Regions from separate parts of the Pseudoalteromonas sp. SWXJZ10B genome, predicted to be linked through region 1. Evidence: predicted binding sites of a transcription regulator. Region 1 holds the regulator's gene; each other region holds the start of a gene.
The links. The regulator sigma-54, encoded in region 1, starts transcription at its own class of promoters, with help from an activator protein. The targets are predictions, from matches to a motif close to GTTGGCACGNNNNTNGNNT.
Positions count from the first base shown of each region.

Region 2: a site for sigma-54 is predicted at 5,468-5,486, ahead of I6F54_RS19100 (DUF1328 domain-containing protein). Genes of this name have one in related genera too.
Region 3: a site for sigma-54 is predicted at 6,426-6,444, ahead of I6F54_RS11590 (ferritin-like domain-containing protein). Genes of this name have one in related genera too.
Region 4: a site for sigma-54 is predicted at 1,383-1,401, ahead of I6F54_RS18740 (amidase family protein). Genes of this name have one in related genera too.

Region 1 is NZ_JADYXD010000003.1:18,008-26,124, forward strand. Features, by position in the region: gene I6F54_RS03590 (protein disulfide oxidoreductase) at 1-232, opposite strand, end outside; gene mgtE (magnesium transporter) at 289-1,647, opposite strand; gene I6F54_RS03600 (HPr family phosphocarrier protein) at 1,778-2,050, opposite strand; gene rapZ (RNase adapter RapZ) at 2,093-2,938, opposite strand; gene ptsN (PTS IIA-like nitrogen regulatory protein PtsN) at 2,957-3,409, opposite strand; gene hpf (ribosome hibernation promoting factor) at 3,414-3,701, opposite strand; gene I6F54_RS03620 (RNA polymerase factor sigma-54) at 3,728-5,227, opposite strand; gene lptB (LPS export ABC transporter ATP-binding protein) at 5,297-6,022, opposite strand; gene lptA (lipopolysaccharide transport periplasmic protein LptA) at 6,019-6,564, opposite strand; gene lptC (LPS export ABC transporter periplasmic protein LptC) at 6,554-7,108, opposite strand; gene kdsC (3-deoxy-manno-octulosonate-8-phosphatase KdsC) at 7,105-7,656, opposite strand; gene I6F54_RS03645 (KpsF/GutQ family sugar-phosphate isomerase) at 7,657-8,117, opposite strand, start outside.
Region 2 is NZ_JADYXD010000033.1:7,257-15,373, reverse strand. Features, by position in the region: gene I6F54_RS19130 (peptidoglycan DD-metalloendopeptidase family protein) at 1-448, shown strand, start outside; gene I6F54_RS19125 (hypothetical protein) at 523-699, opposite strand; gene I6F54_RS19120 (aldo/keto reductase) at 713-1,684, opposite strand; gene I6F54_RS19115 (sodium ion-translocating decarboxylase subunit beta) at 1,827-2,957, opposite strand; gene oadA (sodium-extruding oxaloacetate decarboxylase subunit alpha) at 2,971-4,752, opposite strand; gene I6F54_RS19105 (OadG family protein) at 4,764-5,006, opposite strand; gene I6F54_RS19100 (DUF1328 domain-containing protein) at 5,526-5,699, shown strand; gene I6F54_RS19095 (hypothetical protein) at 5,758-5,949, shown strand; gene I6F54_RS19090 (YcxB family protein) at 6,082-6,549, shown strand; gene csrA (carbon storage regulator CsrA) at 6,600-6,791, opposite strand; gene I6F54_RS19080 (aspartate kinase) at 6,883-8,100, opposite strand; gene alaS (alanine--tRNA ligase) at 8,107-8,117, opposite strand, start outside.
Region 3 is NZ_JADYXD010000011.1:83-8,199, forward strand. Features, by position in the region: gene yejK (nucleoid-associated protein YejK) at 169-1,185, opposite strand; gene I6F54_RS11565 (DUF1414 domain-containing protein) at 1,248-1,460, shown strand; gene I6F54_RS11570 (DUF3413 domain-containing protein) at 1,466-2,962, shown strand; gene I6F54_RS11575 (DUF4124 domain-containing protein) at 3,051-3,533, shown strand; gene aceK (bifunctional isocitrate dehydrogenase kinase/phosphatase) at 3,637-5,355, shown strand; gene I6F54_RS11585 (LysR family transcriptional regulator) at 5,372-6,310, shown strand; gene I6F54_RS11590 (ferritin-like domain-containing protein) at 6,488-6,931, shown strand; gene I6F54_RS11595 (ExbD/TolR family protein) at 7,244-7,639, shown strand; gene I6F54_RS11600 (TonB-dependent receptor plug domain-containing protein) at 7,712-8,117, opposite strand, start outside.
Region 4 is NZ_JADYXD010000031.1:4,583-12,699, reverse strand. Features, by position in the region: gene I6F54_RS18750 (TetR/AcrR family transcriptional regulator) at 91-744, shown strand; gene I6F54_RS18745 (putative 4-hydroxy-4-methyl-2-oxoglutarate aldolase) at 748-1,230, shown strand; gene I6F54_RS18740 (amidase family protein) at 1,568-2,773, shown strand; gene I6F54_RS18735 (gamma-glutamyltransferase family protein) at 2,770-4,353, shown strand; gene I6F54_RS18730 (sulfite exporter TauE/SafE family protein) at 4,341-5,165, shown strand; gene I6F54_RS18725 (pyridoxal-phosphate-dependent aminotransferase family protein) at 5,168-6,397, shown strand; gene I6F54_RS18720 (allantoate amidohydrolase) at 6,411-7,694, shown strand; gene I6F54_RS18715 (hypothetical protein) at 7,813-8,115, opposite strand.

The DNA of each region.
Region 1 (8,117 bases):
CAAGTGTTGGTTTATCTTGGCTCATTGCTGACAAATCAATGTTTTGCCCTTTATAATCTATTAATTGTAATTGAGGATTTGCTGGCATAACAGGTTGTCGCCACCAATTGACAGCGTTATAAATTACGAAAAATATGAAACCATATATCAACACACTTTTTAATATTGATAGGCCTTTTTGTTTTGGCGTTTTTTTAGGTGTGTCTTTTTTATTTTTGGTACCCGTTGTCATAGTTGCAGCTTTACCCTAAGTGTTTTTTACTTTAGTTATTTGCAAAAGTTTCTAATTTAAACCAGCAACCAAGTAGCAGTACCTAAAAAGGCGAATATACCCACAATATCTGTCACCGTGGTTAGCACCACACTCCCTGCAAGTGCTGGGTCTATATTCATTCTTTTAAGAATAATAGGGATACTCGCACCAGCAACACCTGCCACCACTAAGTTCATAAACATAGCGAAGGCGAGTACGCCACCAAGCATAAAGTCCCACTGCCATAGGGCAATAACACCTGCTATTAACAACGACCACAAAACACCGTTTAACGCGCCAATAGCAAGCTCTTTCATCATCAAGAAACGTTGGTTTGTTTGATTTATATGACCTACCGCAATACCACGAATAACAAGCGTTAATGATTGGCTACCTGCAACACCGCCCATAGAAGGGACAATACCGTTAAGTACAGCTAAAATAGGTAAAACATCTAAAGTGCCTTCAAAAAAGCTAGCTACAAAAGCAGCTGCAAGTGCAGTTAGTAAGTTGACACCTAACCAAACTGAGCGTTTTTTAGAGCTTTTTAGTACTGGCGCAAAGGTATCTTCTTCATCATCAAGGCCGGCTAAGCCCAATAAACTATGCTCAGCATCTTCGCGGATTACGTCAACGATGTCATCGATAGTGACACGGCCAAGGAGCTGATCGTTATCATCGACTACGGGGGCCGATATCCAATTATGACGTTCAAATAATTGCGCGACTTCACTTTCATCCATTGAGATTGGAATGGATTCACAATCTTCATCCATTAAATCGCGAACAATCTTTTCTGGCGGGTTAGTTAATAATGTACTCAGCGATAAAGCGCCTATAAAGCAGTTATGCTTATCAACAACGTACAAGTCATCGGTACCTTCTGGTAACTCGCCACGTAGCCTAATATACCTAAGTACAACATCAAGCGTAACATCAGGGCGAATGGTCACCGTATCGGTGTTCATTAGCGCGCCAGCAGAACGCTCTTGATACGAAAGTGCTTGTGTTGCACGTTCACGGTCTTGAATGTCCATCGCGCTAACAACGTCTTTATAAACGGTGTCCGGCAGACTACGTAATACTTCACCTAAGTCATCGTGGCCCATATCTTCTGTTGCGGCTGCAATGTGCTTAGGTTCCATTTGGGCAATAATGCCTAAACGAACATCTTCTGAGAGTTCTTCAAGAACATCGCCTTGCACATCAGGATCAACCAACTGCCAAAGGAGTCGGCGAATTTTATGTGGTGATGATTCTAATAATAATGCGGTATCACAAGGAGCTGTTTTTGCGAGCATGCGCCTAACTTGAACAAATTGACCACTATTGAGTGACTTAGTCACCTGTTTTAGTTGCTGTAGTGGGTAATCTTGTTCAAAAGCTTCAGGCATTGGCGTCCTTTATAAATTTTTATATTACTTTATGGGGAGAGGTGAGTTAACTGGCGTCACTAACCGTATTTATTTTATATATCTGTTTTAGTTGGGGCATTAGTAATGCGAGCATTATTTTTATAACTGTTTATTCTTGTTCATTAAAACGTTGTGCTATTAATTCTCCAACAGCATGTAAAGCTTGCTCAGAATCGGGGCCTTTACATACAACTTTTACTTCTTTGCCTTGGCTACTTTCAAGTAACATTAATGCAAGTACGCTATCGCCTGCAGCTTCTTTGTCATCTTGAAATAATGTAATTGTCGCATCAAACTGCACTGCTAATTGGGCAAGCACGGTGGCTGCTCTGGCGTGCAATCCTAATTTGTTTTTTATTAAAAAAGTGTCTTCACAATGCATAACTTACTCTACCTAAGCTGAACAGGTGATTATTCAGCTATATTATTTTTCTTGTTCGCGATGGCGAATTTTAACATTGGGATGTGTCATTGCAAAACTTTCACCGATAGTTTGCGCTAAATATACAGAGCGATGTTGTCCGCCTGTACACCCAATAGCAATGGTTAAATAACTGCGGTTATTTCGCTCTAAGTGCGGTAACCATGTTTGTACAAATGTCTGAATTTGCCATGTGAATTTTTGCACTATGCTGTGATTGGCCAAATAATCTTTAACGGGTTGATCTAACCCATTTAAAGGTTTTAATTCAGGTTCCCAATGTGGATTTGGTAAAAAGCGTGCATCAAATACGTAATCTGCTTCTTTTGGTATACCGTATTTAAAACCAAACGATTCAAATGTGACAATCAGTTGCTTATCTTTTTTACCTAAAATCTTTTCACGAATAGATTCAGCAAGTTGATGAACACTCAAATCAGTTGTATCTATCATAAAGTCGGCGCGGGTGATTAATACATCAAGTAATTCTTTTTCTTTTTTGATGGCTAAATCAAGAGGCAACGAGTCAATTGATAGTGGGTGTAATCTACGAGTTTCAGAAAAACGTTTGATCAATGTTTGGTCGTCGCTATCTAAATAAAATAACGTAGGTTTTGCAAAGCCAGGCAAGTATTCAAGAATATCGTTAAATTCATCTTGTTGTTTAGGGATGTTACGCACATCAATGCTAACAGCAATTTTATCATAGCTATCAGACACACTGCGAACTAATGAAGGAAGCAAGTTAACTGGAATATTATCTACGCAATAATAACCTAAATCTTCTACAACGCGTAAAGCAACCGACTTTCCAGAACCAGAACGGCCGCTTATGATAATTAACTCCATTTAACACCCTTTATAAAACTATGATTGATTGACAATAACTTGGTAAAGCTCAGCATCTGATTTTGCACTGCGTAACTGTTTACAAAAATCTTTGTTGTTTAGTTTATCAGCAATGGTTGCTAGAGTCTTTAAGTGCTGCTGGTTATCGCCATCTGGTACGATGAGTGCGACGAAAATATCAACAGGGCGATTATCGATTGCATCAAAATTTATTGGAGTTTCGCTAACGAGTACTAAAGCCAAAGGCTCTTCTGCACCGCTCATTCTTCCATGAGGAATGGCAATGCCACGCCCTATACCTGTACTACCCAATTTTTCTCTGCTCATTAAAGCATTAAGAATATCTTGTTGCGGTAAATACGGAAGTTTGTCGTGAGCAAGTTCGCTAATGAACTCTAAAATTCTTTTTTTGCTATTAAAAAGGACCGCAGCTTTGCTGCAGTCCTGGCATATAAGTGAGCTTAATTTCATCATATTAGTGTCGAGCAAGCTTCTCTTTGTGTTTAATTACTTGTCGATCGAGCTTGTCGATCAACGAGTCAATGGCGGCATACATATCTTGATGTTCTGTAGAGGCAAATAGCTCAGCACCGCTTACGTGTATGGTGGCTTCTGCTTTTTGATTTAATTTTTCTACATCGAGAATGACATGAACATTATTAATATGATCAGAGTGTCTTTCTAGCTTCGCAAATTTGGTATTAATATAGTCTCTTAGTGAATCGGTTAATTCTACGTGACGACCAGTTAAGTTTAGTTGCATAAGCATTACCCTCTTTTTTTTGCGTCTTAAATCAAACTTTTACGTTGATTTGACGGTGGAATAGCCAGAGATTCGCGGTATTTTGCGATTGTACGTCTCGCTACTTTAATTCCTTGCTCAGCCAATATATCCGCTATTTTGCTATCACTCAATGGTTTTGCTGAGTTTTCTGCTGCGATTAATTTTCGGATAAGCGCACGGATTGCTGTAGATGAACATTCACCACCGTTTTCGGTGCTTACATGGCTTGAGAAAAAATATTTAAGCTCAAATATACCACGGGGTGTGTGCATATACTTTTGGGTTGTTACGCGCGAAATTGTTGATTCGTGCATTTCTACCATTTCAGCAACATCATTTAAAACCATTGGTTTCATGGCTTCAGGACCGTGTTCAAAAAAGCCTTGTTGTTGCTTAACAATACAATTTGTCACTTTTAATAGCGTGTCGTTTCTACTTTCTAAGCTTTTAATAAACCATTTAGCTTCTTGTAAATGCGAGCGAATAAACTGGCTGTCACCACTGGATTTTACAGTGCGAGACATTGCCGCGTATTGGCTATTAACACGAATTTTAGGCATGCTGTCTGGGTTTAACTCAACAACCCAGCGGCCTTTAATTTTTTTAACTGACACATCAGGAATAACATACTCAGATTCTTCTCTTACAATAGTATCTGCAGGTTTAGGGCTAAGAGTATGTATTAATGTCATTACTTCCTTAAGCTCTTCTTCTTTGAGCTTAGTTTTCTTCATTAATGTACGATAGTCACGAGCAGCTAATAAATCAATATGCTCGGTTAAAATCATTTTTGTTTCATTAATGTAAGGTGTTTCTTTATCAAACTGGTTAAGCTGAATACACAAACACTCTTGTAAACTACGTGCAGCAATACCAACAGGATCAAACAGTTGGATGCGTTTTAATACAGCTTCAATTTCATCAAGTTCGACTTCGTTATCATCTTCGTTTTCTTGATTAAAGCTTTCTAAAATCTCTTCGCAGCTTAGTGTTAAAATACCTGAATCATCGACGGCTTCTACAATAGCAATAGCAATAGCTTCGTCTGTAGGGCTAAATGGCGTTAGTTGTAACTGCCACATTAAATACTCATGGAGCGTTTCAGTAGAGGCGCCTTGGTATATTGATTCGTCTTCAGGCATCGGACCCGATGATGCTGCTGGGGCGGCACTCATGTACTCATCCCAACTAACATCCATAGCCATGTCGTCACTTAGCGTGTCTTTTGCAAGTGCTTCACCACTATCTTGTTCGTATTCGCTTGGAGCATCATCGGCAGATGCGCTAACAGTTATGTCATCTGTATCTGCTTTTTGCTCGTTTTTACCTGCAGCGTCTTCTGAATAGTCTGCTTCTTCAACCTCTAATAGCGGGTTGCTGTCGAGAGCTTCTTGTATTTCTTGCTGGAGATCCAATGTACTGAGTTGCAACAAACGAATAGCTTGTTGCAGCTGTGGAGTCATTGTAAGTTGCTGGCCCATGCGCAGCTGTAGTGATTGCCTCATGTATCTCTAACAATCCTTTTATGTTGTTATAATTAATACTAGCAGATGCTTAAAGACATGGCGTAAATGTTACAGCCTAAATTGCTCGCCTAAGTAAACATCGCGTACTGTTTTATCATTTAATACGTGTTCTGGAGTACCTGATGCAATCAGCTCCCCATGAGAAACAATGTAGGCTTTTTCACAAACATCAAGGGTTTCTCTTACGTTATGATCGGTAATTAATACACCAATCCCACGATTTTTAAGATGTTCTATTATTTTCTTTATGTCTAATACCGAAATCGGGTCAACACCTGCAAATGGTTCATCCAGTAATATAAATTTAGGATCTGCTGCCAGCGCACGTGCTATTTCAACACGACGACGTTCGCCACCCGACAATGCCATACCTTGGCTATCACGAATGTGTTGTATGCTAAATTCATCTAATAATTTATCGAGAGTGTCTTCTCTAGCTTGTTTATTTAACTCTTTGCGCGTTTCTAAAATGGCCATTAAGTTTTGATAAACAGTCAGCTTTCTGAATATTGAAGACTCTTGCGGTAAGTAGCCAATGCCTAATCTAGCACGACTATGCATAGGTAAAAGAGTAATATCGTTATCGTCTATCGATATTTTACCTTTGTCGCTAGGTACAAGTCCTACTATCATATAAAACGTGGTAGTTTTACCTGCGCCGTTAGGGCCAAGTAAGCCAACAATACTGCCAGCTTTGACTTCAAGGCCGACGTTTTTTACAACTTCACGGCCTTTATAGCTCTTTGCTAATAGCTCTGCTTTTAATGTGCTCATGGTTGACCTTTGTCGCTTTTTTTACTTTTTTTAGTCTCGATTGGTACTAAAATTGTGTGAACGCGGTCAGTTGAGTTTTCATCTTTTTCGGCACTGATTAGCTGCTGCTCTATATCGTAGGTAATGCTTTTAGCATTTATTTTTTGTCCCGCTTGCGATACTTGTGCATTACCAACAAGCGTTAAAAAACGCTTAGATACATCATAACGTACTTCGTCAGCACTGGCGCTCATAGTCGTGCCATCTGATTGCTTTTCTTCAAAGTGCGCAGGGCTACCTGTAGCAATTAATAATTGTTTATTATCGCCAAGTTCATCGCGTTTATGTACTTCTAAGCGGTCGGCTGTGATACGGCGGTTACCGTGAATAATTTCAACGTTTTTCTCAAAAATCCCGACATTAGCTTTTAATTGACCTTCTTGCTTATCGGCGCTTATTGAAATTTGATTTGCAGCCGGTTGCGTGTTTTGCTCTGCAGCACTACTATTAAACGCTAGTATAAGTGTAGGAATAATAAGTGATTTTAATATTTTATTGGTCATAATATATGGTTCGCGTATGGTTAATTAGTTTTATCACTTCGGTTTTTAAGTCGGCTTCTAGGCCTTTACCAGTGATTTTTAAATTGGGTCCAGTGATGATAACGGGTTGCTCCGAACGCATTGTTAATAGCTTTATATCTACCTGAATATTATCAGCATTGATTTTGTCTATCATGGCGTTATCGGTTAAGTTTTTGGCAACCACATTGCCTTCTAAAATTAATTGTTTGTCTTCGTATAATGTTGCTTCGTCTGCATTTATTTGCCACGTTTGCTTTTCGTTATATAAAGTAAAAATAGGTTTTTCAAAAAACGTAAAACCTAATTGTTGATATAGCTCCATTTTAGCCGCAGTGACTTTGTGGCTAATTTTACCTTGTTCGTCATAGGCTGTTTGTTTGAGTTCTATGGCTATGTAATCAGGCTTGGCAATAACTTCAGGCTCAGTCTGAGGCACAATATTTGTTTGTGTAAAATAAGGGTACCAAAGCCAAACCATACAGCTAATGAATAAAACGCTTAATATTATGCGCGCTGCATTCATGAACTAGTGCCTTGTGTAGTCAATGCTTTACCATTTTCAAGCATAAGTAAGTCGGTGAGCTCTCTTACTGCACCAAAGCCGCCAGGCATTTGCGTTACATAGTGTGATAAACGTTTAATAAGTGGATGGGCATCATTTACTGCAACAGCAAAGCCGACTAATTCCATAACGGGCATGTCAGGACCATCATCACCGATATAAGCAATTTGTTCATCGCTAAGGTTGAGTTTGTCTTTTAGCTCTTGATAGGCAATGAGCTTATTTTCTTGGCCTTGATAAATATGCTGTACGGTTAAGCTGCTCATACGTTGTTGCACTATTTGTGAATGACGACCAGTAATTACAGCCACTTCAAAGCCACTGTTTATAAGCGCTTTAATGCCAAAACCATCTTTTGTATTAAATGCTTTTAGCTCTTCACCTTGATTACCAAGATAAATACGGCCATCAGAAAATACACCATCAATATCGCATATAAGTAGCTTTACTTTTTTAGCGCGTGCTTTTGCATCATCGCTCAGCGGTTGATAGAGTTCTTCAAATTGCATTTATAACACTCCTGCTTTTAATAGGTCTTGCATGTTTAATGCGCCAATAGGTTGGTTTTTATCATTGACGACGATTAAGCCATTTATACGTTTGTGTTCCATAATATTAAGCGCTTCAGCAGCCAAAATATCTTGTGTAGCCGTAGTACATGACTTAGTCATAACAACATCTATTTGTGTTGTATGAATATCAATTCTTTGCTCTAAAATACGACGCAAATCGCCATCGGTAAATAATCCCACGAGCTGCTGATCTTCATCAACAATGGCTGTCATACCTAGCCCTTTAGCAGACATTTCAATAAGGGCGTCTTTAACTGTTTGTGAAACGCTAATAATAGGTGTATTTGCGCCGCTGTGCATAACATCTTTTAAAGTAAGTAATAAGCGCTTGCCTAAACTACCACCTGGGTGAGATAGCGCGAAGTCATCAGCTGTAAACCCGCGAGCTTCTAATAATG
Region 2 (8,117 bases), on a different contig from region 1:
TCCTCGTCGCTTACACCCAGTTACTGGGCAAGTTAGAGCGCACCGTGGTATCGACTTTGCGGCACGCACTGGCACACCGGTGGTTGCATCAGGGAACGGTAAGGTAGTTAAAGCGGGTTACAGCAAGTACAACGGTAACTACGTCTTTATTAGCCATGGCACACAATATGTAACTAAGTACTTACACCTAAATAAGAAACTAGTTAAAACGGGCCAAAAAGTTAAACAGGGCCAACAAATTGGTACTGTAGGTTCTACGGGTCGTGTTACTGGCGCGCATTTACACTATGAATTTTTAGTAAATGGCGTTCACCGTAATCCTAAAACAGTAAAACTTCCTAAGTCAGAGCCATTACCTCGCTCAGAACTTGCTAAGTTTAAACCTATTGCAGATAATTTTATTGCCCAACTTGAGCGCAATCGCGAGCTACAGTTAGCACTTAAATAAAGTTTATTAATAAACATTAAAAAAGCCTTTGCAGGTTAAACCTGCAAAGGCTTTTTTGTGTACGCTAAAAAACATTAGTACATTAATACATAAATGAGCTGAATAACTAAAGACACCATCACTAATGGCCAAATATATTTGCTGTATTTGGTTGCACCGTTGAGCCCTATTTTACTTTGATATTTTTCAAGCAATGGAATAAGTATCGCTAGCGCGACAAACAAACCAATTAAAATAACGAATATATTCATATCAATGCCCTTCTTATGGTAGCTCATGGCCTTTAGCGCTTACATAAAGTGCATACCAATGCTCACGAGTTAGCTGTACGTTTACAGCATCACAAGAGGCTTTAATACGCTTGGCATTAGTTGTTCCAATAATCGGCTGAATAGATGCGGGATGGCGCAGTAACCATGCAATGACTATAGCCTCAGCAGACGTATCATAAAGTGCAGCCAGCTTATTAACTAAAAGACTGGTGTTTATATCAGCCTGCGATGCGTTTGATAAATCACTGCCGCTGTATAATCCTTGGCATAAACTGCCCCAGCTTTGAATTTGAATTTCAAAATGGCGACAGTACTCAATACTACCGGGCGTAAAATTAAGATCCTTACCGTCACTGTTACCGGCATATACACCTTCATCAACAAACTGATGTTTTTGTAAACTAGCCTCAATTTGATTAGCCACAATCGGCATATCAAGTGCATGCTGTAAAAAATTCATTTGATGTTGCTGCATATTCGATACTGCAAAATTGCGCACTTTACCGCTTTCTTTTAAGCAACTAAATATGCGAGCAATTTCGTTAGCTTCCATGAGTGGATCAGGACGATGTAGCATAAGTACGTCTAAATAGTCTGTATTTAATCGCTTCAAGGATGCTTCAACTGATTGCTCAATCCACTTTGATGAAAAATCATAGCGCTTTGGCCCTAAGTCATCTTCAAAACGAATCCCACACTTAGATTGAATATACATGTGCTCTCTAAGCTCTGGTCGCTCGCTTAATGCTTTACCAAAAACCTGCTCCGCTTTACCAAAAGTATAAATATCAGCATGGTCAAAAAAGTTAATGCCACCTTCAATAGCGTTATCTATGCATTCATGAGTTTGCTTAACATGTGCATCAGTGATTGCGTCTTTATTCCAACCGCCTCCCAGACCCATGCATCCGAATACAAGTTTACTAACATGAGGTAAGTGCTTTGCTAAAGGTGTGTGAAGCATGATAACTATCCTTAAAATTTTGAAGAGCTGTTACTGTAAACAAAAAGCGCTGAACAAGAAACCATTTAGCGGTGAACAAATTAAGAACAAAAAAAAGCGCAGTAAACTGCGCTAAATCATTTATTAACTACCACGTTAATTATTAGCCAACAAGTGCTAATAAAATACCCGCAGCAACTGCACTACCAAGTACACCCGCTACGTTGGGTCCCATAGCATGCATAAGTAAAAAGTTATGTGGGTTGCTTTCAAGGCCAACTTTATTAACTACTCGTGCCGCCATTGGCACAGCCGATACACCTGCTGCCCCAATTAATGGGTTTATAGGTGTTTTAGATATGCGGTTAAGTCCTTTTGCCATAAATACGCCAGATGCAGTACCAATTGCAAAAGCCAGTGCGCCAAGCACTAAAATACCAATCGTCTCAACAGTTAAAAACTTATCTGCAGCAAGCTTTGAACCTACAGCTAAACCTAAAAATATAGTTGTAACATTGATGATTTCGTTTTGAGCACTGTTACTTAATCTATCAACAACACCCGACTCTCGCATTAAGTTACCTAAACAAAACATACCTACAAGCGGTATAGCAGCCGGTAAAAACATAGCCGTTAAGCTAAGCACCATAAGAGGGAAAATAATCTTTTCCTTTTTAGATACTTTGCGAAGCTCTGGCATCTTAATTTTACGTTCTTCTGGGGTTGTTAACGCACGCATAATTGGCGGTTGAATAATTGGTACAAGAGCCATGTATGAATATGCGGCTACCGCTATTGCACCAAGTAAATCAGGTGCCAGTTTTGATGCTAAAAATATTGCTGTTGGCCCATCGGCACCACCAATAATGGCAATAGCTGATGCATCCTGTAGGGTAAACTCAAAACCTGGTACATAATTTAATAATATTGCGCCAAACAAAGTAGCAAAAATACCAAACTGTGCAGCCGCACCTAATAACAACATACGTGGGTTTGCAATAAGCGCGCTAAAGTCGGTCAGCGCCCCTACTCCCATAAATATTAATAACGGAAAAATCCCCGTATCAATACCCACGTAATAAACGTAATACAAAAGCCCACCTGGGTCTGACAAACCTGCCACTGGTACATTTGTTAAAATTGCACCAAAACCAATAGGTAGTAATAATAGTGGTTCAAAGCCTTTAGCTATCGCTAAAAACAGTAATAAACACCCTACCGCAATCATAATTAATGATGGGATTGTAAAGTTAGCAATGCCTGTCGCATTCCAGAGGTTTAAAATACCTTCCATCCTCTATTTACTCCTAAGCTAATGCAATCATAGCGTCGCCGGTAGTTACAGCATCGCCTTCACCAACCAACACTTCGGCAATAGTTCCGGTATGCATTGCGCGTATTTCAGTTTCCATTTTCATGGCTTCCATAATAATCACTACATCACCTTCATTAACAACTTGCCCAGCTTTTACTTTAATTTTAAAAATATTACCTGCTAACGGTGCATTAAGTGTTTCACCTGATGCAACTGAAGCAGACTGAGGAATGTGCTCAGAGTCTTTTAATGTTACTTCTTTTAGCTCACCACCTTGCGCCACTACTACGTCGTAAACTTTACCATCTACTTTTACGCTGTATTGCTCAGCTTTAACGCTGTTATTATTTGATCCTGATTTTGGTGCTGCCTTATTGCTCTTATCTTCAACGGTAGGAATAGGCTCAAATGCATCAGGGTTATTACGATTTTTAATAAATTTCAAACCAACCTGCGGAAATAATGCATAAGTTAGTACGTCATCAATTTGCTCATCAGCAAGTGTTAAACCTTGCTCTTGTGCTTCTTTTAATAATTCAGCTTCAAGCGTTGCAAGCTCTGGTGCAATGTTATCTGCAGGGCGACAAGTAATAACCTCTGCTCCATCAAGCACACGCTCTTGTAGCTCTTTATTCATTGGTGCTGGTGTTAAGCCATATTCACCTTTTAATACGCCAGCAGTTTCTTTAGTAATTGTTTTATAACGCTCACCGGTTAGCACGTTAAGTACTGCTTGAGTGCCTACAATTTGCGACGTGGGTGTTACTAAAGGTAAAAAACCAAGATCTTCACGTACCCGTGGGATCTCAAGCAAAACTTCATTAAGCTTATCTGCCGCGCCTTGCTCTTTAAGTTGGTTTTCCATGTTTGTAAGCATGCCACCAGGTACTTGAGCTAGTAAAATACGACCATCAACCCCTTTTAAGCTACCTTCAAATGCCGCATATTTTTTACGTACATCTCTAAAGTAAGCAGCAATTTCTTCTAGATGATTTAAATCAAGGTCAGTATCGCGCTCAGTTCCTTCAACTATCGATACAATAGTTTCAGTTGCTGTGTGTCCGTAAGTCATACTCATAGATGAAATAGCGGTATCAAGCATATCAATGCCTGCATCAATCGCTTTTTGATAAGTCGCAGTACTTAAACCAGTTGTAGCGTGGCACTGCATAGCAATAGGAACCGACACGGTTTCCTTAAGTGCTTTAATTAGTTTTTCAGCATCGTACGGCTTTAATAAACCCGCCATATCTTTAATACAAATTGAGTGACAGCCTAAATCTTCTAATTGCTTAGCAAGAGTCAGCCACATATCAAGCGTATGAACAGGACTTACCGTGTACGAAATAGTACCTTGAGCATGTGCGCCTACTTTTATAGCCGCTTTAATCGCTGTTTCTAGGTTACGTACATCGTTCATTGCATCGAAAATACGAAATACGTCAACGCCATTTTTATGTGCGCGTTCTACAAACTTTTCAACTACATCATCAGCGTAATGGCGGTAGCCTAATAGGTTTTGACCGCGTAATAGCATTTGCTGTTTAGTATTAGGCATCGCTTTTTTAAGCGCGCGAATACGCTCCCAAGGATCTTCGCCTAAATAACGAATACACGAATCAAATGTAGCACCGCCCCACGATTCAATAGACCAATAACCTGCATCATCTAGCTTGCTAGCAATAGGTAGCATATCGTCTAGGCGCATACGTGTTGCGAGCAATGATTGGTGCGCATCGCGTAATACCAATTCTGTTAATTTTAATTTAGCCATGTGTGTGCCCCTTATTTATTATTTGATTTGTACTGAGCAATGGCAGCACTAATAGCAGCGATGTGCTCATTAGGCACACCTTGAGATTTAAAAGACGGTGATTTAGCTGGTGATGCCTCTGGTTCGCTATAGCGCGTCACCAAATTAGACATAAGCGTTACTGCACCAATTAATATCGACAGAAATACAAACACCCCAACCATACCAGTTAGCATTAAGCTACCAGCCGTTGTGAGTAGAGCACCTATATCCATTTTTCTCCCCCTTGAAACCCATATCGAAAATAAAAAATCGATTTAATTAAATATTTATTCACTGGATAATAACAAAACTAGTCGCTTTGTCTACATCTTGTAAATTGGTAAAACCAATTAAACTATAAACAACATAACACTCAACAAATTTACATGCCATAACCCAGCAATCATGGGCCCTACAATACATACAGAAAATAACGACTATAGCTAATAGTTATATGGAAGTTGTTAATTAACTATTCAACTTAATAAAAATAACCGCCAAATTTTATAATAAGTACAAAAACACACACCAATTGTTAATTGGTCTTACCAAAAAGATTATTTTTAGTGAATATTTACCGGTAACTTGTAACAGTGTGAATAACTTACATAACAAAGCGTAAAAATTACTAACTAACTAATAACTAAAAACACAGTTAAAAACCATAACCATTTGATATAAAACAAAAATAAACTTTGGCATATAACTGGCATTAGTTATTGTGAGCAAATTTGATAACCAAGGAGAAAACAATGTTACGCTGGACAATTACATTTTTAGTTATTGCTTTAATCGCTGCAGTGTTAGGTTTTGGTGGCATCGCAGGTGCCGCAGCTGGTATAGCAAAAATTATATTTTTTATATTTTTAGTACTTTTAGTGATCTCATTAGTTTCAGGTGCACTACGTGGTAAATCACCCAGGTAGATAAAGCATTCAACTAACAAACACTAAAATTTAATTAACACTTACAAGGAATTACATTATGAATTCAACAACTGTAAAAGCAGCACTAATCGGTCTATTCGCAAGTTTCTTTATCATGGGTTGTGAAGACAATCATGCAGAAGACGCAGGCGAACGTATTGACGAAGCAGTAACTGACGTGCAAAACAAAGTAGAAGATGCATGTGAAAATGTTAAAGAAGGCGTAAACGCTGAAGAAACTAACTGTTAATTCTTCTTGTATCGCTAAAAAACGGCCTTAGGGCCGTTTTTTTGTGTCTGTAATAAAATCACTGACTATAAAGCTGCTCATTTAGCGGTTAGCTTGTTAAAATAAAAAAAACGATATTTAAAGCAAGGCAATATGGCATTTACAACAACCTACACACTAGATAAACCTTACTTTTACGAGTGCTTTGACGAGTCACTCCCCTACAGTAAGCGCGCCAAACCTAAGTACTTTTTACTTGTACTCCTCGTTGCGCTTGGTTTATTTGGCATTTATGTTTTAAACGATCATTACTTAGGATCGTTTATGATCATGCTAGGTGTACTAGAGTGCGTCGCTTTTTACTATCGCAGACCTTGGTGGGTAACCAGACAAATGCTCAGCAGAGCGTCAGGCTCTGAGGTAACACTTACCTTTGATGAAGAAGGCATTAAGTCGGCTAATCATTACAAAAGTTTTGAGCTAACTTGGCAAAACATAAGCGAAGTAATAGATACTCAGCAAGGTATTATTATTAAAAATAAAAGCGGAATGCAGTACATTTCAAAACAAATACTAACCCCTGAAATACTCGCTTTTATAAACAAAAAAGCCACTCAGTGAGTGGCTTTTAGTCTAGTTGAGCTAATTACTCAACTACGTATACGTGTTGATTAAGCATTGCCCGGATTAGGGTTCGACTTTTCAGCTTGTATGCGCATGTAAATCTCTTCACGATGCACTGATACGTCTTTTGGTGCATTAACACCGATTCGAACTTGATTTCCTTTAACACCTAGAACAGTAACTGTTACTTCGTCACCAATCATTAGGGTTTCACCTACTCTACGAGTTAGTATTAGCATTCTCTTGCTCCCATGTTCCAATAAAAATTATAAGATTCCGCTTAAACATACTAATGAAAATTAGACTGAAAAGTAAGTAAAAACTCTCAATCTATCCATTTTCTGTTAAAAATGCTTTGTGTAATGCACGAACTGCCAACTCTAGGTACTTTTCATCTATTAAAACTGAAATTTTAATCTCAGAAGTCGAGACTAAAACTACATTAATATTTTCCTGCGCTAATGCATCAAAAAATAAACTTGCTACACCAGAATGCGATTTCATACCCATTCCAACAGCAGAAACTTTAGCTACTGTTGGTAATCCGCTTATATTTTGAGCACTGAGTTGAGCTTGATCTTCGCTCAATAATTCAAGTGCTTGCAGATAATCATTCGAGTGCACAGTAAAAGCATAGTCTATTTTTTCAAAGATATGATTAACTTGATTAATCATATCTATTTCGATGCCATTATCAGCAAAAAGTTTCAATATTTTTGAAAGATATTGCGTACCGCTTGGCACACCATCTACTTTAATTAAACATTCGTCACGATTAAACGCAATCCCCGATACCACCTTGCTTGGCATATCGTTCTCCTCAAAACTTATTAATGTGCCTTCATCAGGATTAAAACTAGAAAGCACCCTAAGTGGCACATTGTGTCTACCTGCAGCTTCTACCGAGCGAATATGCAAAACTTTTGCGCCTAAACTTGCCAGTTCTAGCATTTCGGCAAAAGTAACTTGGCTCATTCTGCGCGCGTTAGGTTCAACACGAGGATCTGTAGTATATACGCCATCAACGTCTGTATAGATCTGGCATTCGTCGGCTTTTATAGCCGCTGCTATTTCTACAGCCGATGTATCGGTGCCGCCGCGTCCAAGCGTTGTAATATTGCCCTCAACGTCACGCCCCTGAAAGCCAGCAATAATAGCAATGCGGTTATGCTCAAGCTCATGCTTTAAACGTGTAGCGGCAACGTCTTCAATACGGGCTTTACCAAACATATTGTCGGTTAGAATATTGACTTGATCGGCTAATAAGCTTACAGCTGAATGACCACGTTTGATAATAGCCATAGCAAGCAGTGATACAGAAACCTGCTCTCCGGTGCTAATAAGTACATCTAGTTCACGGCTACTCGGGCGAGTATCAATTTGTTTGGCGAGGTTAATTAAGCGGTTGGTTTCTCCCGATATAGCAGAGAGAACCACAACCACTTGATGTCCTTGTTGTCTGGTTTTAACAACAAGGTCGGCGACCGCTTCAATTCGCTCTATTGAGCCGACCGAAGTGCCACCGAATTTTTGAACAATAAGCGCCACTTAGGCTTAAGTACGCT
Region 3 (8,117 bases), on a different contig from region 1:
GCTAATAAAGCATGGCTTGTGTTTTCTCACTTACTCTTCTTTCACTTCTATTTTTGCAATAGATATTTTAGTAGCTTTGTTCCGATGCAACAAATTTAGATACCGGTATAAAAAAGCGCGATATAAATATCGCGCTCTTAAATCAACTTTCAACTCGCTCAAATGAGTTTACTCTTTTTCATTTTCCATAAAACGTTGTAGCTGATCTTTTAAGTTTGGCGGAATGCCTTTAATCACTAGTGTATCGGTTGCTTCGTTGTACGTTACGCGCTCACCTAAGTGTTTACGTTCAAAGCTTACACTTACACCACCACCAAGGCCTGAAAACTTAACCATACTGGTTACTGTTTTTTTATCAACGGGGAACGTTTCTTCCAAGTCATAGCTTTGCTCTTTACAAAAACTATCAAACGGGCTGTCATCGCCTTTTGTAAGCGTTGCTGAAAGATCGCTCACACTTGCATCTTCGCCTGTAGTTACGCAGTCATTGCAGTAATCAAATACTTGTTTACGTAAGTCGTCTTTTTCTGATTTATCAAACTGTTGCTCTGATAAATAATCCTCTACGGCACTAAGCATTACTTGGCTTTGCTGTTTTGAATCAATACCTTCTTCGCAGCCTAAAAAGTCTAAGAAAAAGTCAGCTACTTTACGACCCGCACGTCCTTTAATAAATGAAATATAACGATTATCTTCTGCTTGCGTATCCCACGCTGTTAAATCGATACGAGCAGCAAGTTGCATGCGAGATATATCTAAATGGCGAGAAGCCGCTAAATCTAGCTCTGAAGTCATAGAGTAATGCTCTTTAATGTTAATCATCGCAATTAACATGTAATCGGTAGCAACATACTGATAATGACAAAATACTAAATAGCCTGTTTCACTAAATGCATACTTATCAAGCTCTTCTTTTAAAACCGTTGAGGCTTGCTCGGTCATACGCCAAAAGCCTAGCTCATCGTTACGGTAGCTTTGCATTGCAGATGCTACAATGCTGTTTTTATCACCACTGAAAGCACAGTAACCTTTACCTGGCTTACCATTGTATGCATGATGTAATTGTTCGATAAAAACGGCTACTTTATCGTTAATTACCATCTCATCATTTCGAAGGTGAATTTGCGTATCGTCGTCTTTTTTGTCTACATAATGAACGACTAATTTTTTAACGTCTGTTGTCATCTTTGTTTTTCACGCCTCTAGTGTTAAAATACGAGAATATAACTATTTTATTGAACCAACTGATGCCAATCTTATCAAAATACTCTAATGAAGAAGTAGAACAAATCGTCGATCAGCTTATTGATGTGCTAACTAAACACAATGCGCCGGTAGATTTAAGCCTTATGTGTTTAGGAAATTCTATCACGCATATCTTAAAAGAGCATGTACCAACAGGGAAAAGACAAGCCGTAACTGAGAACTTTGCAAAAGCTCTATCACAGTCGGTTAAATAAACTCTATGAATTTATCGCAGCACAATCAGTTTTCATCAAAAGCGAGTCAGCTATTAAGCTGGGGCCATTGGTTTACTTTTGCCAATATTGGCTTGGCGCTATTTATTAGCTTAAGCTACTTATTTGCCGACTCGCCACCAACAAGCTTTATGGGCATTACTTATATGCTAGTAACGTGGTTAAGCCACACTAGTTTTATCGCCTTTTTAGCGTTTGTGCTGACGGTATTTCCGCTTAGTTTAATATTCCCCTACCCACGACATATACGAGGCATGGCGGCTGTTATAGCCACACTAGGCGCTTCACTGCTTACCCTTGATGCTTATGTTTACGTTAATTTGGGTTATCATCTAAGTATATCTGCCTTGCCTGAAATCATTTCATTGTTGTGGCATCGTTTAACCAGTTCACCTGCTTTAACAACCATTTTAGCCAGTGGGATTGTATTACTTATTTTAGGCTTTCAGCTACTTGTGAGTAATTACACATGGCAACACCTTGAGCGCTTAAAACAATATAAATTTGCACGTTACGCAATTTCATTTTTAATAGTGTGTTTTTCACTTAGTCACAGTATTCATATTTGGGCTGACGCAAATTTAAACTTTGACGTAACGAAGCAAGATAATGTACTACCACTGTCATACCCTACTACCGCTAAAAGTTTATTAGCTAAAAATGACCTGCTTGATATAGAAAGCTATAAGCAAGCACATAACGTAAAAATTAATAACCAAAACATTAGTTATCAAATGCCAAGCCCGCTTGATAAGTGCGAGGACTACACACAAGCCAATGTAGATATTTTTGTATTTGAAACCCAGCAACAACTCGCTAAATTTGTTGCCGATAATAAAAACTTACACAAAACAGAGCAGTTTTTACAGCCAACTAATCACGACGATATGCTATTTAGCTTAGTGTATGGTTTGCCAGCTTTTTATAAAGCAGCAATTTTAAGAGATCAAACTCTTCCCGCATGGCAAAGTCAGCGCCGCAGCATTGAAGTAACCGGCGTGGAAGAACTTAGTTTTATAAATGATCAAGCACATAGTTCTAGCGCAATTAGAGTTATTAAAAGTAGCGATAACGCCGTTGTACGAGATGATAAAACACAGGTTTTTGCTTTTAGTCTTGCCAATAACAAGCAAGAAGTAGTAACAACATCAACTTTATATAGCTCCGACAAACGTATTTCTAAAGTAGATGGACTTATTCAACCTAGCGATTTAATTGCAACAAGTGTTGGCCAATATTTAAATTGTAAAGCCATTGCTAAGCAAACAATGCTGGGCGTTAATTTATACAAGAAAAAAGATGATATGGGCGTTAACTACTCTCAGGGTGTCGTTATAGCCTATAAAAAAGATAGGATTACCTTAATAGATTCAGATGGTAACTTTAAAAACATCTCTGCCGCTGAAGGTTTTTCTATTGAACAAGGTTTAGATATACCATTTTTAGTGCAGAGTATTAAAAAGCTTAAAACCTTTACCCAATAACCGTTATCCTAACCTAGCTTGCTATACCACCAAGCTAGGTTATAGTTTTATATTGTTTTGTTAGATATAAAAATCAAGGACGGCATACATGTTTAAAACTTTTCGTAATACCATCCTCCACTCTAGCTTTTTACTTGTCAGTTTTTTTAGCTTTAGCGATACCACTTACTACAAATGCGTAACAGAAAAAGGCACAATCTTTTCTCAACTTCCCTGTGACGACGAAGCAACGACTTATAAAGTTAACACAACGGGTAATCAGTATTCAGGCCCAAAAGTTGATTACACTAAACAACTGAACGAACTTGAACGTGAAAGGCTTCTATCTGGCTTACAGGCAGAGTTACGCAGCAATAACCACAAACTCACAATACTTGATCGTAATAAGCAGCGTGCTGAATATAAACAACAAGAACGGTTAAATCATATTCTAGCCATTGATGATAAAAAGCGTATTACTAAAGACATTACTAAAAAACTAAAAATAATTAATAAAGAGTACAAAAAAGACGTATTGGTTATTACTAAACAAATTAAAATTCTCGAAAAAAAGATAGCTCAATACCAATAAATCACTCTTAATTAGCAAGTAATATTTATCTTGGTTTTAAACTTAAAATAACATACCCTTAACACAATAGAGTATAAGCTCTAGGGACTATTAAGGAGTGCAAATGCAGCCTCGCCATATTGCTGAATTAATTTTAACGGGTTTTAAAAGGCACTATCAGCTATTTCAAAAAACAACGGCCAAAGCCCCTCTCGCCTTTGCAAAAAAAGATTGGCAAGCAATTAATGATATCAGCCGTTTGCGTATCAGCTATTATGATGATCGTGTTAACGAAACCACACAAGCGCTAAAAAAAGAAACCCCAACAGAGCAACTAGATGAAAGCCTATGGCTCAAAGTTAAAAAGATATATCAGCATTTTTTATGTTTCCACCCTCAAGCAGAACTCGCCGAAACCTTTTATAACTCTGTATTTTGCCGGCTGTACCATAGGCGCTATTTTCATAATGACTTTATATTTGTAGAAGCAACCTTAAAAGATGCTCCTTCAGTACCTGTAGAAGCAGAATATAGGACATATTTTCCAGTAGTTGATGGCCTAAAGCCAACAATAAAGCGCATTATTAATCATTTTGATTTTAAAGCCCCATTTGTAAATTTAGAGCGTGATATTCGCCTTCTTGTTAAAGCTTTTTATAAACAAGCCCCCGATACACATCATCAACCTTGGCAAATGCGCTTTGATATTTTGCACACACCTTTTTACCGTAATAAAGCAGCTTATATAGTAGGACGTGTTGTTTCAAAAAGTGGGGTTCAGCCTTTTATAATCGCCGTATTACACGATGAAGATAACGGATTATATTTAGATGCACTTTTAACTAAATCGTCTCAAATGCGTGTCATTTTTGGCTTTGCCCGCGCCTACTTTATGGTAGAGACTCATGCGCCTTCAGCACTTGTCCGGTTTTTGAATCAGCTTATGCCAAACAAAACACTTGCTGAGCTCTATAATGCAGTGGGTTTTCACAAGCAGGGTAAAACTGAGTTTTATCGAGAGTTTTTAAATCACTTATCTCACTCAAGTGATGAGTTTACAATTGCACCGGGGACTCCCGGTATGGTGATGATGGTATTTACCCTCCCCTCATTTGGTTATGTTTTTAAAGTAATAAAAGACAAATTTGGTGAAAGTAAGCCCTTCGGCCGTGATACCGTATTAAAACGCTATCAACTGGTAAAAAATCATGATCGCGTTGGCAGAATGGCCGATACCATAGAGTATTCTAACGTCGTATTTCCTTTAGCGCGTTTTGATAGTAATTTACTTGCGCAATTACATAAAACAATTGGCTCATCAATGGTAATTGAGGGCGATTGGTTGATCATCAAGCATTTGTATATTGAACGACGCATGACACCACTCAATTTATTTTTAGAAAATGCTGATGAAGAAAGTGCCGCAGACGCGATTGAAGAATATGGGCAAGCTCTAAAAGAAATGATTGCCGTTAATATATTTCCTGGCGATATGCTCTTAAAAAACTTTGGTGTAAGTAAGCACAAACGTATTATTTTTTACGATTACGATGAAGTTCAATACCTAACAGATATGAACTTTAGAGCATTACCGAAAGCAAAGAGCTACGACGATTATTTAATGGATGAACAAAGTTACTCTGTTGCACCACAAGATGTATTCCCAGAGCAGTTATGTACATTTGTAATGCCTAATCCTATGTATAAAAAGTTTTTCCTCAGCACTCATCCAGAGCTTATAGATGTTAGCTTTTGGAAGCAGGCGCAACAAAATATAAAAAATGGGCAGGTAAGTCATATTTACCCATACCCGACAGCACAGCGGTTTATCCATCACTGGTAGACGCAAAGGACACACAATGAATATAAGTAAAATAGATTTAAATTTACTCGTTTATCTCGATACATTGCTTCGAGAATGCAATGTAACACGCGCTGCTAATCAATTGAGTATTACGCAGCCCGCAATGAGTAATGGCCTTAAACGTCTTCGTAACTTATTTAACGACCCTATTTTAGTTCGTACCAGCGATGGTATGGTCCCGACAGAGCGCGCTTTAGAGTTACAACCCGTTATTCGTGGCATATTAATGACGCTTGAAGAAACCCTAGCACCCAATAGAGAATTTGAGGCAAGCCAGAGTAAACGTGTATTTAGAATAATGGCCAGTGATTACGCTGCAAGTACGTTAGCGCCAAAGCTCTTAAGTAAACTACACGAAGAAGCCCCCGATACTACTTTAGATATACTCACACCAAGTGATGTAACCTTTCATGACGTAGAAAACGGCAAAGTAGATATGGCAATCAACCGCTTTGAAAACTTACCTCAGTCTTTTCATCATAAACGTATTTGGAAAGACAGTTTTTGCTGCTTAGTTAAGGCCGACAACCCTATTATTGAAAACTTTAGCCTCGACAGCTACTTAAAAGCGCGCCATATATGGGTGAGTAAAACAGGTTTTGGTGTAGGCGTGGGCATGGACCCTAAAGATGTGCAAAAACTTGGTTGGGTTGACGAAGCACTTGCCCACTTTGGTAAACATCGCAACATTGCCACTTTTACGCGTAACTACCATGTAGCGATTCATTTAGCTAAAGAGAAAAATTTGATTGCGACCCTTCCTTCAAAAGCCGCAAATATATACTTAGATGATCCGGGGCTTAAAATTTTAGAGCCACCGTTTCCAATTCCTCCTTTTGAGCTTGATATGATTTGGAGCCCACTGTTACATCGCGATGCGAGCCACATCTGGTTACGCCAAAAAGTCGCTGAAGTAGCTGAAGAGCTAAAATAACTTTATTACACAATATAATGTAAAAATTGCTAGGTTAATACTTTCCTCATTAACTTAGCCCCTCTCTGAAATGAAATTAAGCCAATAAAATCAAATGACTACATAAAAATAAAAACGTGGAACATACATTGCTTTTATTAAATTGAACTATACATTCATTTAATAAAAGAGGTCATTATGAACACCCATCAAGGATCAGAAGTAAATCATATTACTGACATCATTCAAGTTATGAACAGCGGCATCGATTTTTATCAAAAAGCACAGGAAAAAGTTGAAGACCCTGCTATTGGCGCACTTTTTCAGCGTATGATAGATGCCCGAAAAGTGAGTGTTGAGCGCTTGCAGCCATATGCAATTAATGAAAAAGGCGAACGCGAAGATGGTTCATCTTTCGCAGTTGAAGCACGACGTGCATACACAGCCTTACTTACTACATTCACCTCACATAACGACAGCACGTATGTAAAAGAGCTTGAAGAAGTAGAAGATAAAACGCTTGTAGAAATTAAAGCCGCTATGGATAAACCACAACCGGCTGATTGCGAAGCTGCACTGGCTAAAACATTATTAACAATGCAAAGCTGCCATGCAGAAATGAGCCGTATGCAAAAGCAGTAAGCTTACATAACGCATAAATACAACCCAGCCTAGCGCTGGGTTTTTTATTGCCTCTAATACCAATCTGCATAAATCTTTAAGCAATTTAACGAATTAAATCACACTATAACGATGCCATATAGACCCCATATAAGCAGATTGCTATAAACACCACCTTATTTCGCCACATTTTAAATACATAATGAATACAAATATTTAATGTTATTAGAATGTTTATTTAACCACGCTTTATTTTTGCTGTGCTAATTTTGTTAATAGGTACCTAAAACCTTGCTGTGGCGCCGCAGCATTTAATTAAAAATAAGGTCCAATATGAAAAGTAAACTAACTAAACTGCAAAATAATGTTGATGTAGATATGACCCCGATGTTAGACATAGTGTTCATATTACTAATTTTCTTTATTGTAACTACATCTTTTGTAAAACCTGTGGCTATTGAATTAAACCGACCACTCGACAGCCCTCAAATAGATAAGCCTGTTAAAAATGCTTTATTTAGAATTGATGAAAGTAACGGAGTATATTTTTCAGGGAGGTTAATTGATTTAGAGCAAGTTGCGACTAATTTAGCGATGTTCGCGGCTAAATATGAAATAAGTTCGGTACTTATAACCGCAGACGAAAACAGTACACATAATACTTTAATGAGTGTAATGAATAATATTAAGCAATACGATGATTATTCAATAAGTTTGATTTCTAAATAAAACAGCCCAATATAAAACCAAAAAAAGGGCCTTACGGCCCTTTGAGTTAAATAACGAAAGGGAGGTTAGTAATTAAAAACGGTATTCTGCGCCTACGTAGTAGTAAGCACCGTTAAATCCAAATGGAGCCGAACGACGTGAGTAGTCAAACACACCTGAGCTGCTTATTACTGTGTCGCCACTAGCATCCACAATAGTACCTGAGCGAGAGTTACCTATTTCGTTTTTATCTGGGTAAACATCAAACAAGTTATTTGCACCAATATTTACCGACAAATCTTCAGTAACGAAGTAGTTAACTTTAACGTCAGTTAAAATTTCTGCGCCATACGTTTGACGACCACCATCTTCTACTGTGTACTCACCAAAGCGATTAAGTGACAGGTTAACTGTCCAATCGTCACGTTGATAAAGCGCACTTAAGTTAATACGATCCTCTGGTTGCCACTCTTCAATAATAGAGATGTCTTCAGCTGAA
Region 4 (8,117 bases), on a different contig from region 1:
GCCTGTTTTTAACATCCACCCTTTTTAGTAATTGACCTTTTGGTCAGTAAAGCTACAATCAATCAATACGTTAAACACGCAAACTCTATAATGACCACACAAATAAAACCAAATAAAAAAGAAGTGACACGCGAGAAAAACCAAAAATTAATTTTAGATGCCGCCGAGCAATTGTTTTCGCAATTAGGTTACGACGGAGCAAGTATGAGCATGGTTGCTAAAGAAGCGCAGGTGCCAAAAGCTAATATTTTGTATTACTTTAAAAGTAAAGATGGTCTGTACGAGTCTGTGATCGACCGCATAATAGCTAACTGGAACTTGGGGCTTGATAACGTCACAATTAATGACGATCCAGCTACCGTGCTTTATAACTATATTAAAAGCAAAGTAATACTGGCCGTAGACCAACCCATGCAATCTCGCTTATTTGCCAGTGAAATACTGCGCGGTGCACCTTATTTACAAAACTACTTTAGAACCAATACCCGCCCTTGGGTTAAACAAAAGGTTGATGTACTTCAAGCATGGATGGATGCAGATAAAATGGATAAGGTTGACCCGTACCATTTGCTCTTTACTATTTGGTCTACCACGCAATATTACGCCGACTTTCAGGCTGAGGTTTTACTTGTAATGAACAAATTAGAGTACGACGAAACCGATGTGGCACAAATTACGCAGTCAATTGCCCACATAATTTTAAAAGGTATTGGTCTTAAAGTACCTGAGCAAAGCGAGACTTAACCCATGACACCCTTTACTACACCCGATTTATTTGACGATCATCGCGATAACGTACAAGTTGCAGACAGTGGTCTTTTACACTTTGGCAAAAAAACCACATTTTATGGCAAAGTAGTGACCGTTACCTGCCCAGAAGACAACTCATTTGCCGCCGATATACTGCATGAAAATGGTGAAGGTAAAGTATTAGTTATAAACGGGTTTGCGAGCAAACGCTTTGCGTTTATAGGCGACATTATGGCTGAGCGTGCCCTAAATAATGGCTGGGAAGGCGTAATAATAAATGGCTGTTGCCGAGATATAGAAATACTCGCCACGATGAACTTACCTGTAATGGCGCTAGGCTCTACACCGCGTAGTACCTTAAAGCGTGGCTTTGGTGATAAAAACCAAACTATTGCAATGCTTGGCACCACTATCGAACCTAACGATTGGGTTTATGCCGATATTAACGGTTTAATCATCAGTAAAACACCCCTTATTTAGTACTTAAAACCATATAAATAAAGGCCAACTTGGTGCACCTGCGCACCAAATTGGTCTGTTTTAACTCATTTCAATGCCATTATTTTTACAGCTCTCATTTATAAACCTCATACAACCCACCAAAACCTGACCAATTGGACAGGATTTTAATTTATGGCATTCCTCTTGCTTAGGTTTTAAACAATATAATAAGCTAACCGATTAAAAAGCGGATCAGGCTCTGTAAAATAAAAACAAGATGTTACGCAGTGGGCTGAAAAATAATAAAAATTAATCTGTCTTTTTAATCACCCTAAATCTGGACTGCTTGGTCAGATTTTTTATAACGAGTGGTGATATGAGTACCAAAAATAATAATACGCCCGGTATTTTTTGTGACCATGGTCCTAAAGCATGGCAAACACATTACCAAGGCACACTTATTAATAAGCGCCTTGTGGTAAAAGATGTATTTGCTATTAAAGGCGAGCGTAACAGCGCTGGTAACCCACACTGGCTTAAAACAGCTAAACCGGCACAGCAAACATCCAGCGCCATAAACAAATTAATGAGTGAAGGCTGTAATTTTACAAGCTTTACCCATACCGATGAGCTGGCGTACAGCCTAGAGGGAAATAACATTCACTATGGCGCTGCTCAAAACCCTAAATTAAAAGGGCATGCTTGCGGTGGCTCAAGTATGGGGTCGGCGGCTGCAGTTGCTGCTAACTTAGCCGATATTGGCTTGGGCACCGACACTGGTGGCTCAATTAGAATACCCGCCAGCTATTGTGGTTTATATGGCATAAGGCCAAGCCATAACGTGATTGAAAAAGATGGCCTAATACCCTTGGCTCCGCCTTTTGATACCATAGGTTGGCTTACCCAAAGCGCAGAGCTATTAAGCGATGTAGGTAATGTACTGCTACCAAATCAAGCTATTAATAACGTTAATACCTTAGTTATTTGTGAGCCGTTATTTGAACTCGTTGATCCTGCTTTAAAAGCTCCACTTAAACAATTGCTTGAAAAAACCAAACCTAATTTTAAGCACCATAAAGAATTTGAACTACCTAACAGCAGCTTACTAAACGAACTTGCTGATAGTTTTAGAGTACTGCAAGGGCGAGCAATCGCAAAAACGCATAAAGATTGGCTTCAATTGCAGGGGCAACTTCCCCAGTTTGCTCTAGCAATTGCGGCACGTTTTAATATGGCGCTTGCCCTAACCGATCAAGAAGAACAAGAAGCACTAAAAGTACAAACCCAATGGCAAACACTAATAGCTAAAAACCTAAATACAAACAGCTGTTTATTTTTGCCAACCACACCTACAACCGCACCTAAATTAGGCGCCGACAAAAGCGCCTTACGCATGCAAATTATTACACTTTCGGCAATTGCAGGGCTTAGTGGCTCAGCGCAAGTGCATTTACCGCTGGCTGATTTAGCAAATGATCATCCGTATGGTTTTTCACTAATGATGAGCCACGGTAACGATAAAAGCCTACTTGCTTGCGTACAACAATTAGCTGCACACTTTAAACAGGACACACCGGCATGACCACACACAACATTGCATTTACCGCGTCTCATTTTTCGGCCACTGAGGCGGGTATAAATATACTAAAACAAGGCGGTACAGCCTCCGAGGCTATGGTAGCCGCAGCAGCTGCTATTAGTGTTGTATATCCGCATATGAACTCAATTGGTGGCGACAGCTTTTGGCTTATCGATAACCCCAATAAAAAAACACCCACAGCTATTGACGCCTGCGGCCGCGCAGCAACTAATATAACTGCGTATAACATGCTCACGCAAATACCAGATCGCGGCGGATTAAGCGCACTGACTCAAGCGGGTACAATACGCGGTTGGCAAAAAGCGCTTGAGCTTGATGAGCACGCAGCACTGCCACTTTCAAAAATTTTAGCGCCTGCCATTGAGCTTGCTCGCGAGGGCTTTACCGTTACAAAAAGCTTGCAAGCAGGCTGCGAAAAACTAGCCGCTGCGAACAATACCAATGATGCGTTTAAAAACCTTTACATACCCGATGGTAAACCCTTGCAAGCAGGTCAGCATTTTAAAAACCCTAAACTTGCAGCAACATTTGAGCACTTAGCAAAACAGGGTTTAAACGCATTTTATGAAGGCGCACTTGCTAACTCATTTGCCGCCGACTTAGCAAAAGCAGGCAGTTCAATCACCACAGATGACATTGCAAATACCCAAGCCGAAGTAGTTACCCCGCTAAATGCATACCTAAGTGGTATTGACTGCTACAACTTACCCGCGCCAACACAGGGCGTGCATTCGCTGCAAATAATTGGTGCCGTAAATAAGCTAAAGCATTTAGCTAAAACCGATGCCGACTGGACACACTTAATTGTAGAGGCAACCAAACAAAGCTTTACCCATCGCCCTACCCTTTGGGCCGATCCTAATGTATTAGGGGATGATTATAAAAACGCACTAACCGATGAGCGCTTAAGCGAACTTGCCAACAATATTGATATGAGCAAAGCACAACAATGGCCATTTAACACAGAGCCTGGCGATACCGTATGGATGGCAGCACGAGACAAAAACGGGCAATTAGTAAGCTTTATTCAAAGTATTTATTGGGAATTTGGCAGCGGAATATTAATGAGCGAAGGCGGCTTTGTGTGGAATAACCGAGGTTTAAGCTTTAGTTTAAACAATAAAGATACCAACGCCCTTGCCCCAAATAAAAAGCCTGCACATACACTTAACCCAGCAATGGCAAAGTTTAGCGATGGTCGCCGACTTGCTTACGGAACAATGGGCGGTGAAGGACAACCACAAACCCAAGCCGCTGTTTTTGCAGGCTACGCATGGCGAAATAAATCAATAAAACAAGCAATTAGCGACCCTCGTTGGTTACTTGGACGCACATGGGGCGATACAAGTACAAATTTAAAAATTGAAAAAGGGTTAGTTTTTCATATAGAACATGAATTAAATCAACGTGACCACGATTGGGTAAGCGTTGATAATAATAACGAAATGATGGGGCACGCTGGGGCTATTTTAGATACACCTACAAGCCTTGAAGCTGCAACAGATCCTCGTTCAGATGGACGTGCAACAGTAACTACAGCAGGAACACAATGTCAGAAATAATTAACCAATGGCCAATAGTAGTGGCCTTAATAGCAACCGGTATTTTTGCTGGTATTTTAGCAGGACTATTTGGCGTAGGCGGCGGTATTGTTATCGTGCCTGTACTGTACTTCCTGCTACAAGGTTTTGGCGTAAGCCCAGAGTCGGCAATGATGATAGCAACCGCCACATCACTTGCAACCATAGTACCTACCTCGCTTTCATCTATTCGCTCGCACCATAGCAAAGGCAATATTGACCTTGCCCTAATAAAATACTGGGCACCGTTTATATTAGTTATGGCAGTTGTGGGTAGCATTATTGCTCATACCGTTCGCGGTAACGCATTAGTGCTCATGTTTGCCTGTATTTCTATTTTAGTCAGTTTAAACATGTTATTTAGAGCCGGCGCACCTGCACTTGTAAAACAACTACCAGGTAAATTTGGGCAAGGCATTATGGCAAGTATTGTAGGCGGTTTGTCGGTCATGATTGGTATAGGTGGCGGTACTATTGGCGTACCTATGCTAAACGCATTTAACGTACGCGCCCATGTTGCAGTAGGTACTGCGGCCGTTTTTGGTTTATTGATTGCGCTACCCGGCGTTATTACCTTATTAAGTATTGGCACAACGCCAATCGATGCTCCCCTAGGTACGTGGGGGTTGGTTAACCTCCCTGCCTTTTTTCTTATTATTCCGCTGACTATTTTATTTGCGCCTATTGGCGTAAAAATTGGTAGCAAGCTGGATCAAAAACAACTAAAACGCGCCTTTGCCGTAGTCTTAATGATAACCGGCATTCGCATGCTCATTCAGACTCTGGGAGCCTAAACATGTTTAATAACACGCAAGTTCAAACCTTAAACCCACCACAGCGTTTATTAATGGGGCCAGGTCCTATTAATGCAGATCCCCGTGTTTTACGTGCTATGTCGGCGCAGCTTATAGGTCAGTACGACCCAGTAATGACCGGCTTTATGAACGAAACCATGGCGCGCTATCGCGAAATTTTTAAAACCAAAAACGAATGGACCATGCTAATAGATGGCACATCGCGCGCAGGGATTGAAGCCGTATTGTGCTCTATTTTGCGCCCAGGCGATAAAGTATTGGTGCCAATTATGGGGCGTTTTGGGCATTTACTGGCTGAAATTGCAGAACGCGTTGGCGCAAAGGTCCACACAATAGAAGTACCGTGGGGCGAAGTATTTACCCCCGAACAAATCGAAAAAGCCATTGTTGATGTAAAACCCCATGTACTTGCCATGGTACAAGGCGATACATCCACCACCATGAACCAACCTCTTGAGCATATTGGCGATATTTGCCAAAAGCACGATGTACTATTTTATTGCGATGCCACCGCATCCATTGTGGGTAACGAACTTCCTGCCGATGAATGGAAACTCGATGCACTTTCGGTTGGCCTGCAAAAATGTTTAGGCGGCCCGTCTGGCTCAGCACCTTTAACACTCAGTGACAAATGCGCCGAGTGGATCCAAAAACGTAAAAAAGTAGAAGCAGGTATTCGCACAGCCGATCATACCGACGGCACAGAGCCATTTGTACGCTCAAACTACTTTGATTTAGGCATGATAATGAATTACTGGGGCGAGGAGCGCCTAAATCATCATACCGAAGCCACCAGCATGTTGTATTGCGCCTCAGAATGCGCCCGCATAGTAATTGAAGAAGGCGTAGATAACTGCGTAGCGCGCCACAAATTACATGGCGATGCCATCCTAACCGGCATTCAAGCACTGGGCTTAAATGTATTTGGCGATTTAACGCATAAAATGAACAACGTACTGGGTGTTTATATACCCGAGGGCATTAATGCCGACCACGTACGCGGACAAATGCTAACCCATTTTGGTATTGAAATAGGCACCTCGTTTGGACCACTGCATGGCAAAATTTGGCGTATTGGTACTATGGGTTACAACGCCCGAAAAGATACCGTACTACAAACACTTGCAAGTTTAGACGCTTGCTTACATGCCAACGGTTACAAAGGCCCTAAAGGCGAAGCCGCCATTGCCGCCCTTACTCACTATAAATAAAAAAGGATTTAGCATGACGATTGTAAGCCCCCTTTTAAAGCCTTTGTTAAACAAAGAACTTGCTGATGAATACGCAACACGCGCTTTATCTCGCTGTAAAACCCTCAGCGCACTATCGCAAATGCAAGGCGGTATTCACCGCGTGTACTTATCAAAAGAGCACAAAGAGTGTAGCGCTGTTACTGCATCGTGGATGGTTGAGGCAGGCATGCAATCGTGGCAAGACGAAGTGGGCAACCTTTGGGGGCGACTAAAATCATCAAACCCCCATGCTAAACGTTTAATTATAGGGTCGCACCTCGACACAGTACCAAACGCAGGTGCGTTTGATGGTATTTTAGGTGTACTACTGGGGATAGAAATAGCCGCGCTTGCAAATAAGTTAAAGCTCGACCTACCCTTTCATTTAGATGTAGTGGGCTTTTGCGATGAGGAAGGCACCCGCTTTGCCACAACTTTAATTGGCTCAAAAGCCCTCGCTAACGAATTTGACCCACAGTGGCTAAACATTGAAGACACAAACGGCATAACTATGCGCCAAGCCATGCTCGACTTTGGCTTAAATCCTAACGACTACGCAAAAGCCGCACTAAATAAAAGCGAATTACTAGGTTACTGGGAAACTCATATAGAGCAAGGTCCGGTGCTCGAATCGGTTAATCAGGCGTTAGGCGTTGTAACGGCTATTGCAGGGGCAAAACGCGCCATGCTTACCCTAACAGGCCAAAGCGGTCATGCAGGCACTACGCCTATGAATTTACGTCAGGATTCGTTAGCAGGCTGCGCCGAATTAGTAACCGAAATTGAAAAACTAGCAAGCAATGCTAAAAACGGCGAAGTTGCAACCGTAGGGCAAATACAATCTCGCCCCGGTGTAACAAACGTGATTGCAGGTAAAACAACCATAAGCCTAGATGCACGCGCACAAAGCGACACCGATCTCGCTAACTTACTAAGCGCCATACAAAGCAGCGCTCAATCTATAGCAAGCAAACGCAATTTAACACTCGATTGGCAATGGACGCATGCAGCAGATGCCGTTGCGTGCGACACCACTATTCAGCATTTATTTACAAGCGCATGTAAACTCAACAACCAAGCATCGCCTTCACTTGCCTCAGGCGCTGGGCACGATGCAATGGCAGTCGCTCCTATTTGCCCCGTTGGCATGTTGTTTATACGCAGCCCAGGCGGTATAAGCCATCACCCAGCAGAAGCGGTTATCGACAGCGATGTAAGAAAAGCACTCAGTGTAATGTACAGCGCGCTTTTAATTTATGTGAAAAAGTGTGAGTGATTTTAAGGTAATCGAGTAAACCAAGTATATTAACTTGGTATGCTTAGGGGCTTAAACCTCCTCAAAGTCATTTGGAGGTTGTTACTAAATACAGGAATATTCGTTATTTAAAGTAGCTTTATCGGACTGCCCTTTGCTCTTTTAGGCTAAGGCGTTTATGTGAGCTATATACATGTTGAATGTTTGTACCATTAACCAAATATGCATCCATTTCAACGGTAATTAAACCCGATAATGGCTTGATTTCTAGAACACCCAACTCACCTAAATTTGCAGATAGTAAAGTATTATTCCTAATAGCTAACAAAGTTTTGTCAGTATCTCGTAAATCACCATTCACATATAATTTAGCACCACTAAACCAAGTGTTAATTATTTTAACTTTGATTGACTTAACAGTAAATTCAAAGGATTTTCTCATCA